DNA from 4 places in the Sporosarcina sp. P37 genome. Region 4 is predicted to be linked to each of the others. Evidence: riboswitches for the same ligand, from Rfam matches in the RefSeq annotation. Region 4 holds a riboswitch; each other region holds the start of a gene.
What was found. Region 4 has a riboswitch for S-adenosylmethionine ahead of SporoP37_RS08505 (bifunctional homocysteine S-methyltransferase/methylenetetrahydrofolate reductase). Riboswitches for the same ligand answer to the same signal wherever they lie in the genome.
Positions count from the first base shown of each region.

Region 1 (4,305 bases), 250 kb from region 4:
GATTCAGGCAGCAATACATTCCAGATAATCATCCACGGCGAAGCCCCTGTTGATATAGCAGCTTCTATAACACCTTTGTCTATTTCACGCATCGATGTTTCAACAATTCTTGCGAAGAAAGGAATGGCTGCCACAGAAAGAGATACACTTGCTGCAGTTGGGCCAATCGTGTTCCCTACGATTAGTTTGGTTAATGGGATTAGTGCTACAAGCAAAATAATGAACGGAATAGAACGGACGACATTGACGAAAAATCCGACTATAGAGTTAATTGCACGATTCTCCAGAATTAATCCTTTATCCGTTGTAAATAACAGAACCCCAGGCGGCAGACCGATAACTAAAGCAATGGAAAGTGAAATACCGATCATATATAACGTTTCGCCGAAAGCTTTTGTGATATCCGGCATCAGTTCTATGATATGGGACACATCGAACATATTATCGGATCACCTCCACTTCAGCATTTTGTTCCAGTATGTATGCAATGGCCTGCTCTACATCTTCGCGCGCTCCCTGTAATTCCATCAAGAAAATCCCGAGTGCCCGTTCCTGAATATATTCAATCGACCCGTGCAGGAAATTCCCTTTGACTTTATACTTCTGCATCGTATCGGAAATTACACCTTCCATTGCGACTTCACCTTTAAACGTGATTTTTATCAATGTGCCGGCTAGGCCGGCAGTGACACTTTCAGGAATATCATAAGAAACCACACTGCTGATAAACTCCTTCGTCAAAGGTTGAACAGGATTAGCAAAAATGTCATACACCGGACCTTCTTCAATCACTTTGCCCGCTTGCATAATCGCCATCCGATCACAAATCTCTTTTACCACATTCATCTCATGTGTAATTAAAACTATTGTGATGTTCAACTCTTTATTGATCTTTTTCAGCAGACGCAAAATGGACATAGTTGTGTTAGGATCCAGTGCGGATGTCGCTTCATCGCAAAGCAGCACAGATGGATTATTGGCTAACGCTCTTGCAATACCGACACGCTGCTTCTGTCCCCCGCTCAACTGCGCAGGATATACATTGCGCTTGTCAGACAGTCCTACCATTTCAAGCAGTTCCATGACACGTGCCTCTATTTTGTCTGAAGGCATTTTTGCCGCCCGCAGTGCAAATGCAATGTTTTCGAATATCGTCTTTTGGCTGATTAAATAAAAGTGCTGAAAAATCATCCCTATTTTCAAACGTGCCTGCCGAAGCTGTGCTCCCGATAACTTCGTTAAATCTACATCGTCGATTAAAATAGTGCCGCTTGTAGGCTTTTCCAACAAATTCAAACAGCGTATGAGAGAACTTTTTCCCGCTCCGGAATATCCGACAATGCCAAATATTTCCCCGGTCCCGATGTCCAGTGATACATCATCTACACCTTTTACCACTTTATCTTTTGTCTGATACGCCTTAGACAAATGTTGTATTTGAATCATGTTCTCCCTTCTTTCTGTATCCCAGCAGTTACTAAGTACATGCAGCTGAAATTAATCTTTTATATTAAAAAACTTCTTTCATTTTCTAAATGAAAGAAGTACTGAACTATTCTCAGCTTATCTCTCAGATGGAAAACCATTCTGCAGGATTTGGCACCTTCCTTGTTTCATTCAAGGGGTTGCTGGACTTCATCGGGCCTTTTCCCTCAGTCGCTCTCGATAAGAGATTTCTATTAAATTCTATGCGTAAAATATATACTAGTCTGAATTAATTAAACTGTCAAGCTGATTCACGCTATATTTTCATAAAATCCGACTTTTTCTATCAGTATTATTTTTTCTCCATCGATTCATTGCATTATCCGGCATTGAATTACAATCCTTCTATTGTAAAGTCTAGTATGATCTATGTATACTTAACGCAAATACCTCATCAGAGAAAGAAGGAATAGACTATGGCTTTGTCCAATCGGTTACAAAAGCTCCCTCCGCATTTCTTTACGTTATTACTGGAAAAAGTAGAAAAGGCACAGGCTGAAGGCAGAGACGTTATTAATCTGGGACGCGGAAACCCTGATCAGCCAACACCTACACATATTATTAAAGCGCTGCAGGAAGCTGTTGAAGATCCGGCCACACATGGCTATTCTCCATTTAGAGGAACACTTGCGCTGAAACAAGCGGTGGCAGAATACTATCAGCGGGAATATAACGTCACAATTGATCCTGAAACAGAAGTTGCGGTACTCGGAGGCACGAAAATTGGCGTCGTAGAACTGCCGCTGGCTATTATGAATGCAGGCGAATTATTACTCCTGCCCGATCCGGGGTACCCTGACTATTTATCGGGAGTCAGTTTAGCGGATATCCGATTTGAAACGATGCCGCTGCGCAAGGAAAATGATTTTCTTCCTGATTATGAAGAATTAACTGACGAGCAGAAAAAAGATGCTAAACTGATGTACTTGAATTATCCGAGTAATCCTACAGGCGTGACAGCAACACCTGAATTTTATGAAAAGACGGTGGCTTTCGCCAAAGAAAATCAAATTGCTGTTTTACAGGATTTTGCGTATGGAGGAATTGGTTTTGAAGGCAAGAAGCCAATCAGTTTTTTACAAACTGAAGGAGCAAAGGATGTTGGCATTGAAATGCTGTCCCTCTCTAAAATGTATAATATGGCAGGCTGGCGCGTCGGCTTTGCGGTCGGTAATCCTGAAATAGTGGAAGCATTAAATCTGTTGCAGGACCACTTATTTACAAGCATCTTCCCTGCGGTTCAGCGGGCGGCAATCGAGGCTTTAACAGGCCCGCAGCAATGCGTAGAAGAGTTAGTGGCGCTTTATCAGAGCCGCCTGACAGTATTGCTCACAGAGTGCGAACGCATCGGCTGGGATGTAACAGCGCCTACTGGTTCATTTTTCGCCTGGCTTCCAGTTCCCGACGGATTTACAAGCGAAACCTTTGCTAATTTATTGCTGGATAAAGCAGATGTTGCGGTATCTCCTGGAAACGGGTTTGGCGCGCACGGCGAAGGATATATTCGCGTCGGTTTATTAGAGAGTGAAGAACGTCTGGAAGAAGCCGTGCGCCGCATCGAAAAGCTCGGTTTATTTAAGTAAGAAGACGCTCATCTTACATGAAGTAAATAAAAAGCCTCCTTGTGATCCCGTTATATTCCGGAATCACAAGGAGGCTTTTGTTGTGAGTGTACAAATAACTGCTGTCATTTCAAAAAGAAGGTCAGTCCAGATCCACACTATTTAACAATGCACGCACTTCATCAGTCGTATTCGTGCTCATCAGTTCATTTCTGAGTTCAGCCGCACCGCGGAACCCTTTAATATAAATCTTAAAAAATCGGCGCAGCGGTTTAAATAACCGCGGTTCAAGCTCTGTCGAATATTTATCAAAAAGATCCAGGTGAATACGCAAAAGATCCAGCAGTTCTTTATGATCATGCTCTCTCTTCTCTGTTTCAAATGCAAATGGATTGTGGAATATTCCGCGGCCAATCATAACCCCATCTACGCCATACTTTTCTACAAGCTCGAGACCCATTTGGCGATCGAGAATGTCTCCGTTAATAGTCAGCAGCGTATCAGGTGCTATTTCATCGCGAAGTTTCTTGATTTCAGGAATTAACTCCCAATGCGCATTCCCGTTGCTCATCTCTTTGCGGGTGCGCAGATGGATTGACAGATTGGCGATATCTTGCTCCAGCACATGTCTGAGCCATGTGCGCCACTCTTCAATATCTGTGTAGCCAAGGCGGGTTTTCACACTGACAGGCAATCCCCCTGCCTTCGCTGCCTGTATGATGGCGGCTGCCGTGTCGGGACGATTGATCAGACCGCTCCCCTTGCCTTTTGTCGCCACATTCGGCACAGGACAGCCCATGTTAATATCCAACCCTTTAAACCCAAGTTCCGCCATCCCTATGCTCATCTCGCGAAAATGCTCAGGCTTATCCCCCCATATATGTGCGACAATCGGCTGTTCATCTTCCGTGAATGCCAAACGGCCGCGCACACTGAAAATACCTTCCGGATGGCAAAAGCTTTCTGTATTCGTAAACTCGGTGAAGAAGACATCCGGCCGTGCCGCTTTACTTACAACATGGCGAAACACGACATCCGTTACATCTTCCATCGGTGCTAATATAAAAAACGGCCACGGTAAATCACGCCAGAAATTAGTGCTCATCGTTACGTTCAAATCCTCTCTTCATAACTTGCCTATGTGTATGAATACTTCAGCTTTCCTGAACATACATAAACTGTGCACAGGCCAGTCTTTCTATTATACAAAAGAAATGATGGTGAATTCCACTATCTTTTAGTAAGCATTGAAAAAAGC
Region 1 is NZ_CP015349.1:1,365,926-1,370,230, forward strand. Features, by position in the region: gene SporoP37_RS07105 (methionine ABC transporter permease) at 1-440, opposite strand, end outside; gene SporoP37_RS07110 (methionine ABC transporter ATP-binding protein) at 442-1,446, opposite strand; SAM riboswitch class I at 1,561-1,672, opposite strand; gene SporoP37_RS07115 (pyridoxal phosphate-dependent aminotransferase) at 1,902-3,068, shown strand; gene SporoP37_RS07120 (tRNA dihydrouridine synthase) at 3,190-4,152, opposite strand.
Region 1: another riboswitch for S-adenosylmethionine. It lies ahead of SporoP37_RS07110 (methionine ABC transporter ATP-binding protein); the one in region 4 lies ahead of SporoP37_RS08505 (bifunctional homocysteine S-methyltransferase/methylenetetrahydrofolate reductase).

Region 2 (4,305 bases), 830 kb from region 4:
CCGCCTTTGATTGCGATATCTTCTGACACGTGGTCGAACTTCTTGAAGTTCTCACGGAACGCATCGGCTAAGCGATTTGCTTCTTTATCGTATTCATTCGGATCTTCCCATGCATAACGAGGGTGCAGTACATTGTTTGGCACGCCTTCGATTTCCACAGGCATATTTAATCCGAAGATTTCGTTCTTTTTCGTTTCTACATTATCCAATTTACCGGCGATAGCAGCGCGCACCATTGTGCGTGTGTAGCCTAAGTTCATGCGTGAACCTACACCGTAAATTCCGCCTGTCCAGCCTGTGTTGACCAGGAATACTTTCGCGCCGTGCTCTTCGATTTTCTTCCCAAGCATCTCTGCATATGTCGCAGCAGGAAGCGGCAGGAACGGTGAACCGAAGCAAGTAGAGAATGTTGGTTCAGGTGTAGTAATTCCACGCTCAGTTCCAGCAAGCTTGGAAGTGAAGCCGCTCAGGAAGTGGTACATAGCCTGTTCCTTAGTAAGAATCGAGATTGGAGGCAATACGCCGGAAGCATCAGCAGTCAAGAAGATGATGTTTTTCGGGTGACCTGCAACAGATGGTGTAACAATATTATCGATATATTCGATAGGGTATGCAGCACGTGTGTTTTCAGTCAGCGCGTTATCATCATAGTCAGGAATGCGGGTATCTTCATCCAGCACTACGTTTTCCAATACGGAACCAAAACGGATGGCGCCAAAGATTTCTGGTTCTTTTTCTTCTGAGAGGTTGATGCATTTCGCATAGCAGCCGCCTTCAATATTAAATACGCCGTTGTCGGACCAGCCGTGCTCGTCGTCTCCGATCAGCTTGCGGTTAGCGTCTGCTGAAAGTGTAGTTTTACCTGTTCCGGAAAGACCGAAGAACAATGTTACATCACCTTCATCGCCAACGTTGGCTGAACAGTGCATAGAAAGAATTCCTTGTTCAGGAAGCAAGAAGTTCATAACAGAGAAAATGGACTTTTTCATTTCTCCCGCATATTCAGTACCGCCGATTAAGACAATTCGCTTCTCAAGAGATACAATGATAAATGTCTCGGAATTTGTTCCATCCACTTTGGGATCTGCTTTAAAAGAAGGAGCAGCCAAAATAGTGAATTGTGCTTCGTGTGATTTCAATTCCTCGGCAGTCGGACGGATGAACAGCTGGTGAACGAACAAGTTCTGCCAAGCCAGTTCATTGATGACTTGAATCGACAGCTGGGAGTCTTTATCTGCACCCGCAAATCCTTTAAATACGAAAAGTTCTTCTTTTTTCCCTAAATGTTCAATCACTTTCGTGTATAATGAATCAAAGACTTCTTCAGAAATCGGACGGTTAACGTTGCCCCAGTCTACTTTATCCTTAGACACTGCATCTTCTACGATGAATTTGTCCTTAGGAGAGCGTCCTGTATATTTACCAGTACGCGCAGCGACTGCACCGTCTGCTGAAAGCTGTGCTTCATTTCTTGCTGCTGCTTTTTCTGTCAACTCTGCCACAGACGCTTGGATCGTCACGTTGCTTCCACTTAGAAGACTTTTTAAACTATCATCAATTTTTGCAGATATCATGTTTACATACCGTCCTTTGCGTAGTCGTTTAATTTTTATTTAGATGAGAATATCCTAATTCGTAAATAGTATAACACATTAAGAATAATAATCTATACTAATTGAAAACTCAAGTGATTCAGGGGAAAAAGTTTGACAAAATGCAAACTTTTTAATACGATGTGACATGAACGGATACTCTTATCCCGAGTTGGTGGAGGGTACAGGCCCTGTGAAACCCGGCAACCTGCAAAAGACGTATGTCTCGCGCGAAGGTGCCAAACCTGAAGCAAGGTTTAATTCCTTGGACGATAAGAGTGAAAGGTGCAGCGCGTGAAATTTTGCCTTTTACTCATGGATTGAATATGAGTGAAGGGCTTTTTATATTTTCCGGCCCTGAATCCTTATGGTATATGCTTGACGTCTAGGCGTGGAACTTTACCAGGGACTTATGAGAGTACCGTATCAAGTTGCTTAATAGGGGGAAACATACATGACAAATCGTCGACTGTTTACATCAGAATCAGTGACAGAAGGCCATCCTGACAAGATGTGCGACCAAATTTCAGATGCAATTCTGGATGCAATTTTGCTGGAAGATCCAAATGCACGTGTAGCGTGTGAAACGAGCATCACTACAGGTCTCGTATTAGTAATGGGGGAAATCACTACATCAACGTATGTAGATATCCCGAAAGTCGTTCGTGATACAGTGAAGGAAATCGGCTATGTGCGTGCGAAATACGGCTTTGATTATGAAACTTCAGCTGTGCTGACATCCATTGATGAACAATCACCTGAAATTGCAGCAAGTGTCAATGTGGCGCTGGAAGCACGCGAAGGCTCGATGTCAGATGAAGAGCTCGATGCAATCGGAGCGGGTGACCAGGGGCTGATGTTCGGTTATGCTTGTAATGAAACGCCGGAATTAATGCCTTTACCAATCAGTCTTTCACATAAATTAGCACGCCGATTGGCTGAAGCGCGTAAAGAGGAACTGATTCCTTATTTGCGTCCTGACGGTAAAACACAGGTGACAGTGGAGTATGATAAAGATAATAATCCTGTACGCATCGACACCATTGTTATTTCGACTCAGCATCACCCGGAAGCGACGCTCGATCAAATCGAGAAGGATATAAAAAGAGTAGTCATCGATGCAGTAGTGCCTAAAAACTTGCTCGATGAACAGACGAAATACTTCATCAACCCGACAGGAAGCTTCGTAGTCGGCGGCCCTCAAGGTGATTCCGGTCTGACTGGACGTAAGATTATCGTGGATACGTACGGCGGTTATGCCCGTCACGGCGGCGGTGCATTCTCTGGTAAAGACGCGACAAAAGTTGACCGTTCTGCTTCTTATGCAGCCCGTTATGTTGCAAAGAATATCGTAGCAGCAGGCTTGGCAGAGCACTGTGAAGTTCAGCTGGCTTATGCAATTGGTGTGGCAAGCCCGGTTTCCATTTCCATCAATACGTTTGATACAGGTAAACTGTCTGAAACACAATTGGTCGAGTTCGTCCGTGAGCTGTTCGACCTCCGTCCTGCAGGCATTATCAAAATGCTGGATCTTCGTCGTCCGATCTATAAGCAGACAGCAGCATATGGCCACTTTGGCCGCACTGATATCGAATTGCCATGGGAGCAGACTGATAAAGTAGATGCACTGAAAGAACTGGCTGGTCAAGTCAGCGTAGAACAATAATATCGATTCATGCAGAAAGGGGAGTCAATTTCCTCTTTCTGCATTTTTTTATTTGTCTTCAGCTGCAATGCGCAATGTAATCGTTTCGTACATTGCATGAGCATAAGCAGATTGGAAACCTTGATCCGCTATATCTTTTTTTAGAACAGTTTTTTGTTTCACTTTCACGTCAAAGGTTTCACGGAACGGAAATTCTTCAATCCGAATTGTATGTGGATCAGTATAGCGGATGCCGATCTTTTCCTTCGGCAGTGAAGGGAAAATAAATGGCGATGGAATACCCTGCTGAAAGAACGGATGTTCATTCATTTTATCGGCGCCCGGATCATTCAGGCAGCAGTATAAAGAAAAATTATCGCCAAGCTGCAGCAATGCAAAATGTTTTTCAAATAAAACGGCATCAAATCCTTCTATCTTTTCGGACAATCGCTCCCTGCGCAGGCGTTCATCGTGTATAAACTCTCTGGCTTCTTTTTCTCCACTGCCTTCGATGAACTGTTCGTAATGAACACTGCATAACATAGCTGCATATGCATCAATTTTTTCCACCCTGTCAATACCGCTGCGGTAAAGCAGAATTTTCGGCAGGAGGGGGAAATCCGTAAAGCCGAACGGAACATCCTTTGCATCATTCCAAAAAGGCTGTTCATCAAATGAATGCCAGCCGATGTCATGGTTCGTAATCGCAGTCAGCACAGAATTTTTCCATTTATCATCCGGAAACATATCTTCTCGAAAGTTTTGCATCAAATACCCCGCCAGCTGTCCGTGATGATGCTGTGCAACCAGACTGAATGACTTATCATGTTCTCTTACTATCATGAACCTTCATCCTTTCTTATCTGTATAAAAGGTTTCTTCTTCCTCGACTTCTTTCCATTTAATTTCTTTCATCTTTTCCACTTCTTTTTGATATTCTTCTTCTGCTTCTGTAGTACCGGGAATAATTGGATCTTCATTATAATCTATTCGCTTCCCGTAGCGCAGAAGTTCATAAATAATCATGCCGTTATTCGGTTTGCCATTGACGGTCTTCATGGGAATGGC
Region 2 is NZ_CP015349.1:785,218-789,522, reverse strand. Features, by position in the region: gene pckA (phosphoenolpyruvate carboxykinase (ATP)) at 1-1,574, opposite strand, end outside; SAM riboswitch class I at 1,752-1,871, shown strand; gene metK (methionine adenosyltransferase) at 2,047-3,258, shown strand; gene SporoP37_RS04110 (DUF3891 family protein) at 3,307-4,080, opposite strand; gene SporoP37_RS04105 (hypothetical protein) at 4,087-4,305, opposite strand, start outside.
Region 2: another riboswitch for S-adenosylmethionine. It lies ahead of metK (methionine adenosyltransferase); the one in region 4 lies ahead of SporoP37_RS08505 (bifunctional homocysteine S-methyltransferase/methylenetetrahydrofolate reductase).

Region 3 (4,305 bases), 750 kb from region 4:
CAAAGTCTAAAAAAAGTGACCCGTCGCTTGGTTGGCATCAGCATACGCTTATTTGCTATACTGAAAAAAAGGAGGATTCCATTATGACTATGACATACTACGGTTATCCAAAATGCACCACGTGCCGCAAAGCGAAGAAATGGCTTGAGAATGAAGGGATTTCATTCGAGGAAAAAAACATTGCAGAACAACCTCCAGGCGAAGACGAACTGCGCACGATGATCAAGAACTCCGGCCTTGAAATGAAAAAGTTGTTCAACACAAGCGGCAAGAAATATCGTGAGCTTAACTTAAAAGACAAACTGCCAACTATGACAGACGATGAAAAAATCACATTGCTCGCTTCGGACGGGATGCTCATTAAACGGCCGATCGTCTCTGACGGCCAAAAAGTTACCGTCGGATTTAATGAAACCGCGTTTTCAGAAACGTGGAAGAAATGATTTAGTTTCTTGTTTTTACAGGGGAACTATGGCAAACTGAATAAAGACAAACTATTATAATTTTGGAGGTAACGACATGAGCACACCAAAAGAATTGCGTTATTCAGAAGAGCATGAATGGGTAAAAGAAGAAGACGGTAAATACCGAATTGGAATCACACATTTCGCACAGTCTGAACTGGGGGACATCGTGTTCGTTGAATTGCCGCAAGTAGGCGATCAATTGAAATCAGACGAGCCTTTCGGAAGCGTTGAATCAGTGAAAACTGTTTCAGAATTATACGCTCCACTGACTGGTAAAGTTGTGGAAGTAAACGAAAATCTGGAAGACAGCCCGGAATTAGTTAACGAATCTCCATATGAAGATGCGTGGATGGTTGTTGTCGAAATCGAAGACAAAGCTGAACTTGATGCGTTAATGACAGCTGAGCAGTACGAGGAAATGACAGCTGAATAATACCGAAATTTAAATGCGCTGGAACGTTTCAGCGCTTTTTTTATACGCTGGGAGGAAACAGCATGGACACGAAAGTTCTAATTGTGGAAGGCGGCTCCGACCGCAAGCGGCTGTTGCCGATCCTTGCTGAGCCGGTGGAGATTCTCTGTACTAACGGCACCATCAGTCCGTACCATATTGAAGAACTGCTGGCACCCTACGAACAACAGGAACTCTTCGTTTTTCTGGATGCGGACGCTTCAGGCGATTCTATTCGCAAGCTCTTCAAACAACTGTATCCGGAAGCGAGACATTTATATACGGACCGTCTCTACCGTGAAGTGGAAACGACCCCCGTCAAATTATTGGCTGCCATTTTAGCGGCCGCCAATTTTAAAGTACATCCGAACTACTTGGCAGGTGGACCTCATGAATAACTGGACAATAGAAGACTGGCAGCGTGCACAGGCGGCAGAGCAAGTGGCCGCTTTCTATTTATTTACCCCGATGTGCGGTACATGTGCAGTTGCTTCCAAAATGCTGAATGTAATTGAAACGATGCGTCCGAAGTTACCTATCGGAAAAGCAGATTTAAACTATGTTCAGGAAATTGCAATTGAATATGAAATCGAAAGTGTGCCGTGCCTGCTCATTCATCGTAAAGGGCAGCCAATTGAAAAGATTTATGCCTTTCAATCCGTGCCGTTTCTACTCGGGAAACTCAGTTGACAATGGAATTCAATGTGTGGTATAAGTAGGGTAATCAACTGAATACAAAACTCTTATATAGAGCGGTGGAGGGAAGTGCCCTATGAAGCCCGGCAACCGTCACATTTGTGAAATGGTGCCAATTCACTCAGAGCAAGTCGCTTTGACAGATGAGAGAAATGGAAACGTACATAATGACTTATACGTTCGGCCTTTCTGCTTGTCCGCAGAAAGGTTTTTTTATTACCAAAAGCGAAAGACGCCGTTAAGCTCCGGCAGGCGTTAGAAGACAATGAAAGAGGATTACATGAGGTGGTGCAGAAAATGATTCAACTAACAAACGTTCATAAAAAATTCCATTTGAACCGTTCAGAAATAATCGCGGTAGATGATGTATCGCTAACCATCAAAGAAGGAGAAATTTTCGGCGTCATCGGTTACAGTGGTGCAGGAAAAAGTACTTTGATTCGGCTGCTGAATGGTCTTGAAACACCCACGTCCGGCAGCATTATGATTCACGGACAGGAAATGACGACATTAAAAGGAGCCGGTCTTCGCAATGCCCGTCAGAAAATCAGTATGATCTTCCAGCACTTTAACTTGCTGTGGTCAAGAACCGTGGAAGAGAATATTATGTTCCCGCTCGAAATTGCGGGTGTGAAAAAATCGGTTCGCAAGCAAAAAGTAAAAGAACTGATAGATCTGGTCGGGTTGACTGGCCGTGAAAAAGCTTATCCCGCACAGTTATCAGGCGGTCAAAAACAACGTGTCGGCATCGCGCGCGCACTTGCGAATGACCCGGAAGTACTACTTTGTGATGAAGCGACATCCGCGCTTGATCCTGAAACGACAAATGCAATCCTCGATTTATTGACAGACATCAATGAACGTCTTGGACTGACTATTGTCCTTATCACGCATGAAATGCATGTTATCCGTAAGATTTGCCATCGTGTAGCAGTCATGGAAGCAGGGAAGGTCGTGGAGATCGGCAACGTGCTCGACGTCTTTCAATCTCCGCAGGCTGACATTACAAAGCGTTTTATTTCACAGGTGACCGACACTGGCGATACAGACGCAGCGATCGCACACCTGCAGGAGGAAACTCCACACGGAAAGCTGATTAAGCTAGCCTTCATCGGGGAGCGTACAGAGCAGCCTGTCCTTGCTGAGCTGATCCGGAAATACCCGATTGAGGTCAATATCGTCCAGGGAAATATCTCGACTACACGGGACGGCGCGTACGGCACACTGGTCTTGCAGCTGGCAGGGGACGCGGCGGTTGTTGATGAAGCGATCGCTTTCTTAGATGCCAATGAAGTGAAGACGGAGGTGCTGAAGAATGATTGAGCAGTGGTTCCCGAACGTCAATTGGGAGAAAATGTGGGCGGCGACGGGCGAGACACTTTATATGTCCGCGTACTCCACGTTATTCACGTTTATTTTTGGTGTCGCACTCGGTTTGCTGCTATTCCTGACAAGTCCGGGGCAACTCTGGGCCAATAAAATCACCAATGTCTTTACAGGGGCATTTGTCAATGTGTTCCGGTCCATTCCGTTTATCATTTTGATTATTTTATTGCTGCCTCTGACTAATTTGCTTATTGGAAGTATGCGCGGACCGAATGCCGCGTTGCCAGCGTTAATTATCGGCGCAGCACCGTTCTACGGACGCATGGTGCTGATTGCGCTGCAAGAAATTGATAAAGGAGTTATCGAAGCGGCACGTTCAATGGGTGCGAAAACTTCTACCATCATTTTCAAAGTGCTGTTGCCTGAATCCATGCCCGCGCTAGTGTCTGGGATTACAGTGACGTCAATTGCGCTGGTCGGATATACAGCGATGGCAGGGGTAATCGGCGCCGGGGGACTCGGTACACTTGCGTATTTGGAAGGGTTCCAGCGTAACCGCGGCGATGTGACGATGATGGCGACAATTTTAGTTTTGATCATCGTATTCATCATTCAGTTTATCGGTGATTTCTTTGTAAAACGTATGGACAAGCGATAACAGGATTTTCAGGGAAACCTGTCAACCATAAATATAATCCAGTAATGGAGAGGGAGAAATGTGAAGATGAAGAAGTTTTTATTTGGTCTATTCGCGGCGGCACTTGTGCTGGCACTGGCAGCATGCGGCACAAAAGATGATAACAGCGAAGATGCGGCACAGGATGCAGATGACGCAGAAAAGGGCGACAAAACGACTTTGACAGTCGGAGCGTCCAACACGCCGCACGCAGTAATTTTAGAAAAGGCGAAGCCACTATTGGCTGAAAAAGGGTACGATTTGAAGATTGAGAGCTACACAGATTATGTACTGCCAAACAAAGATTTGGATGAAGGCACATTGGATGCGAACTATTTCCAGCACATTCCATATCTAGAGAGTCAAATTGCAGATTTCGGTTATGATTTTGTCAATGCAGGTGCAATTCACATCGAGCCGATCGGTGTCTACTCAAAGAAATATGATTCATTGGAAGAACTTCCTGATGGTGCAACGATCTTAATCAGTAACTCTGTAGCGGATCACGGGCGCGTACTGGCTATGCTTGAAGAAAAAGGTTTGATCAAGCTTGCTGACGATGTGGAAAAAGTGAAGGCGGAAGTAGAAGATATCGTTGAAAATCCGAAGAACTTGGAGTTTGACGCAAACTACGAAGCAGCATTAATGCCGCAATTGTACAAAAATGATGAAGGCGACGCATTATTGAT
Region 3 is NZ_CP015349.1:865,858-870,162, reverse strand. Features, by position in the region: gene SporoP37_RS04645 (arsenate reductase family protein) at 84-443, shown strand; gene gcvH (glycine cleavage system protein GcvH) at 520-900, shown strand; gene SporoP37_RS04635 (toprim domain-containing protein) at 963-1,316, shown strand; gene SporoP37_RS04630 (thioredoxin family protein) at 1,309-1,608, shown strand; SAM riboswitch class I at 1,659-1,764, shown strand; gene SporoP37_RS04625 (methionine ABC transporter ATP-binding protein) at 1,912-2,937, shown strand; gene SporoP37_RS04620 (methionine ABC transporter permease) at 2,930-3,598, shown strand; gene SporoP37_RS04615 (MetQ/NlpA family ABC transporter substrate-binding protein) at 3,665-4,305, shown strand, end outside.
Region 3: another riboswitch for S-adenosylmethionine. It lies ahead of SporoP37_RS04625 (methionine ABC transporter ATP-binding protein); the one in region 4 lies ahead of SporoP37_RS08505 (bifunctional homocysteine S-methyltransferase/methylenetetrahydrofolate reductase).

Region 4 (4,305 bases):
CCTTCAGTCAAAAAAACTGTCGCCGGAAGCTGATTCCGGGACAGTTCTTTTCGTGCTATATAGTTACCGGTTCTTGCCGTAATGGTTCCAAGTCTACTTCAAAGCCCATGTCTTCGAGCATTTTTCGATCCTGATCGTTTTCCTGGCCTGCTGTTGTCAGGTAGTCACCGATGAAGATAGAGTTGGCGGCGTAGAGGCCGAGCGGCTGGAGACTCCGCAGGTTTACTTCACGTCCTCCAGATATGCGGATTTCTTTGCTAGGATTGATAAAGCGGAATAAGCAAAGGACTTTCAGGCAATAGCGCGGATCCAATTCAGATGTTCCTTCCAGCGGTGTCCCATCCACCGCGTGCAGAAAGTTTACAGGTATCGAATCGGCATCGAGCGCGCGAAGGCTGTGCGCCATGGATATCACATCCTGTTTTGTTTCACGCATACCGATAATTACGCCCGAACACGGAGAAATTCCTGCTTCTTTGGCATGTCCGACAGTATTTACGCGATCATCATATGTATGTGATGTCGTGATATTCTCATGATGTTCCGCGGACGTGTTTAAGTTGTGGTTATAGCGGTCAACTCCCGCTTCTTTCAGACGGACCGCCTGTTCAGGTTTTAAAATACCGAGACAAGCACAAACTGTCATCCCTTTGTGTTTTTCCTTGATCTGTCTGACGGAATCAATGACAATATCAAGTTCTTTTTCCCTCGGTCCGCGCCCGCTTGCCACGATACAATAGGTGCCCGCTTTATTGGCCGCGGCACGTTCTGCACCTTCAAGAATTTCTTCCGATTTCATCATGGCGTATTTCTCGACCGGCGCCTTAGAAACTATGGACTGCGCGCAGTAGCCGCAGTTCTCTGGACAAAGACCTGATTTCGTATTAATGATCATGTTTAACTTTACTTTGTTCCCAAAATAATGTGATCGAAGTGAGTAAGTCGCGTGCAGTAATAATAGCAGATCTTCGTCAGGGCTGTTTAATATTGCGAGCGCTTCCTCATCATTCAGCACGTGCCCCTCAAGAACTTTATTAGCCAATTGTTGATAATCCATTATAATGTACGCCTCACTTTCAAATGTTTTGAAATCCTGAATGCAAAGATACCTGCCAGCGCTGCCAGAAGAAGATCTTTCGGTAACGGCGGAACCATCCACAGCCAGGCTATTTTGTAGGTGAATACTTCCGGCGCAGCAGCCCACATTTTATAGGCCAAATACATCCAGTTCGTGCCCAGTATGTAATTGATTGCTGTTGCGACGTATGCTGCAATAATAAATGCAGGCAGTGAATGATTTTTCTCTACGATTTTTCCGGCTACATAGGCTATTAAAATGAACGTTACGATAAAACCAAATGTAGGACTCAAAATTTGGCCAAAGCCGCCCGAAAATTTAGCGAAAACCGGTGCGCCTGCCAGCCCGATTAACATATACACTGTCATGGACAGAGCGCCAAGAAGGCTGCCTAGTAATAAACCTGACAGGATGGCAAAAAACGTCTGCAAAGTGATGGGGACGCCTCCGACCACCAAAAACGGTACGAATGAAGTGATGTTCGCTCCAATCATCATCAAAGCTGCAAACATCCCGCTGTATACAATCGTCAGTGCACTGAATTTGCTCACGGGACGTCTTTCTGTTGCTGTTGTCATTATGACACCTCTTTTTTCTTTTAGTTACTAGTAAAATGATAATGGTTAACTCAATTTGTGTCAATAACATATTTTTATAGGTTGACATAAAACAAAGCAAAAAAAAAAGACCGCCAGCACAGCGCTGTCAGCCTTACTTTTTTTCGTCAATCTGTTCTTCTTTTTCTTTGCGGAATAAAATGGAGGAAAGCAGACCGCTGAATATAGCAGCTCCGATCGTAATGTACACCCGCATATCATAAGCAACTTCTTCGTAACTGTTGCCGAGCATAATCCAGGCAAGTGTGCCTACAAGAACAGCGATCGGAAAAGAGTATTTAAAAAACCGCATAATACCTCACCTTTTCAAGTTATTCTTTCAATTTTATCATATCTGCAGCAGTTTCTCTATGAAACGAACCATCTTTATGAACTTCACTAATCGTTCACTTGACGATGACCGACAAAGCCGCTATGATATGGTTAGAATTATCGAAATAATTTAATAAGATCGTATCTTATCAAGAGAAGCTGAGGGACTGGCCCGTCGACGCTTCAGCAACCAGCTATTTAGGCAAGGTGCTACTTCCAGCAGTATGGGATGGTGTCATACTGAAAAGATGAGAGGGAACTAGTCATTGAGATTACAAAGCCTTCTAATATACTTGAAGGCTTTTTTTAATTATAACGGTAAAGGGGAGACGGGATTATGTCATTGCTGGAGAAACTTCAAACAAATGTCCTCACTGCAGATGGGGCGATGGGAACCATTTTATATTCTTATGGAATTGATTATTGTTATGAAGAACTGAATATAGAAAAGCCCGAAATTATAGAAAAGATTCACCAGGATTATATTGAGGCAGGAGCAGATATCATTCAAACGAATACGTACAGTGCGAACGCTATTAAGCTGGCACGTTACGGGCTGGAGAACCGCGTAACAGATTACAATAAAGCAGCCATTCAAATTGCCAAGCGCGCAGCTGCACCAGGCGGACAGTTTGTTTTAGGGACGATCGGCGGTCTGCGCGGAATTCGCAAAAGCGATGCGACGTTGGACGAAATTAAGAAAGTCGTTCTTGAACAGGCAGATGCATTATTGACCGGTGATCCGGACGGTCTGCTGTTGGAGACGTACTATGATTTCGAGGAACTGTCTTCAGTTGTAACCACGTTGCGCGAGATTACAGATGTTCCATTGATTGCCCAAGTATCCATGCATGATCCCGGCGTTTTACAAAACGGACTTTCCTTGAATGATGCACTGCATCAGCTCGATTCACTCGGCGCTGAAATCGTAGGAGTCAACTGCCGCCTCGGTCCGTATCATACAATTCAGGCATTCGAAAACGTCACCTTGCCGGAAAAAGCATTTTTATCCGCTTATCCAAACGCCAGCCTGCTGGATGTTGAAGACGGGCGAATTGTGTATGAATCAGAAGCAGAGTATTTCGGCCGCGCCGCCGTGCTGCTGCGTGACCAGGGAGTTCGGCTGATCGGCGGATGCTGCGGTACAACGCCTAAACATATTAAAGCTGCCAAAACACGATTAGAAGGGCTGTCACCTGTTACTAAAAAAGTTGTACAGCCATCAAAACCGATTGTGATTCAGGAAGCCGGCCCTGTAAAGCATCAGCCGCTCCATGAAAAGGCTAAAACAGAACGGACAGTGATTGTGGAACTGGATACACCGCGCCACCTGGAGACTGAAGATTACATTAAAGGGGCGAACCTGCTGTATGATGCAGGCGTAGATGCAATTACGATGGCGGATAATTCACTGGCTTCCCCGCGGATCAGCAATATGGCGATGGGCTCTATTATAAAAATGCAGCATAATGTCCGTCCCCTTGTACACTTAACTTGCCGTGACCATAACTTAATCGGCCTGCAGTCACATTTAATGGGACTTGATGCTCTGGGCATACACGATATCCTGGCCGTTACAGGTGACCCGACAAAAGTTGGCGACTTCCCGGGCGCAACAAGCGTCTACGATGTATCAAGCATGGAATTGCTGCAGCTGATCAAGAAACTGAATGAAGGAATTTCATTCTCCGGTAAACCATTGCGGAAAAAAGCGAATTTCTCTATTTCAGCGGCCTTCAATCCGAACGTGCGCGTCGTTGAACGGGCCGTGCAGCGGCTGGAGAAGAAGATTGAAGCCGGTGCCGACTACTTCATTACGCAGCCAGTTTACACAAAAGAGAAAATCATCGAAGTATACGAGGCAACTAAACATTTGGATACACCAATATTCATTGGAATTATGCCATTGACGAATATACGGAATGCGGAATTCCTGCATCATGAAGTACCTGGAATTAAGCTGTCTGACGAAGTATTGGAAAGAATGCGCGAGTGCGGTGATGACCGGAAAAAAGCAACTGAAACAGGCATTGAAATTGCCAAGGAACTTATTGACACTGCGGCAAAGTATTTTAACGGCCTGTACCTCATCACCCCATTCCTGCGTTACGACATGACCTTAGAGCTGTATGAATATATTAAAGAAATAGATGAGCAGAAGGAGAGGGAATTAACACATGCAGAGACATCCTATTGAAGAACAACTAGAGAAACGAATCCTTATCATTGATGGCGCGATGGGAACCATGCTGCAAGCGGAAGACCTCTCGACGGAAGACTTCGGCGGAGAAGAATACG
Region 4 is NZ_CP015349.1:1,619,955-1,624,259, forward strand. Features, by position in the region: gene bioB (biotin synthase BioB) at 56-1,057, opposite strand; gene SporoP37_RS08495 (biotin transporter BioY) at 1,057-1,656, opposite strand; gene SporoP37_RS08500 (hypothetical protein) at 1,790-1,987, opposite strand; SAM riboswitch class I at 2,151-2,262, shown strand; gene SporoP37_RS08505 (bifunctional homocysteine S-methyltransferase/methylenetetrahydrofolate reductase) at 2,345-4,204, shown strand; gene metH (methionine synthase) at 4,185-4,305, shown strand, end outside.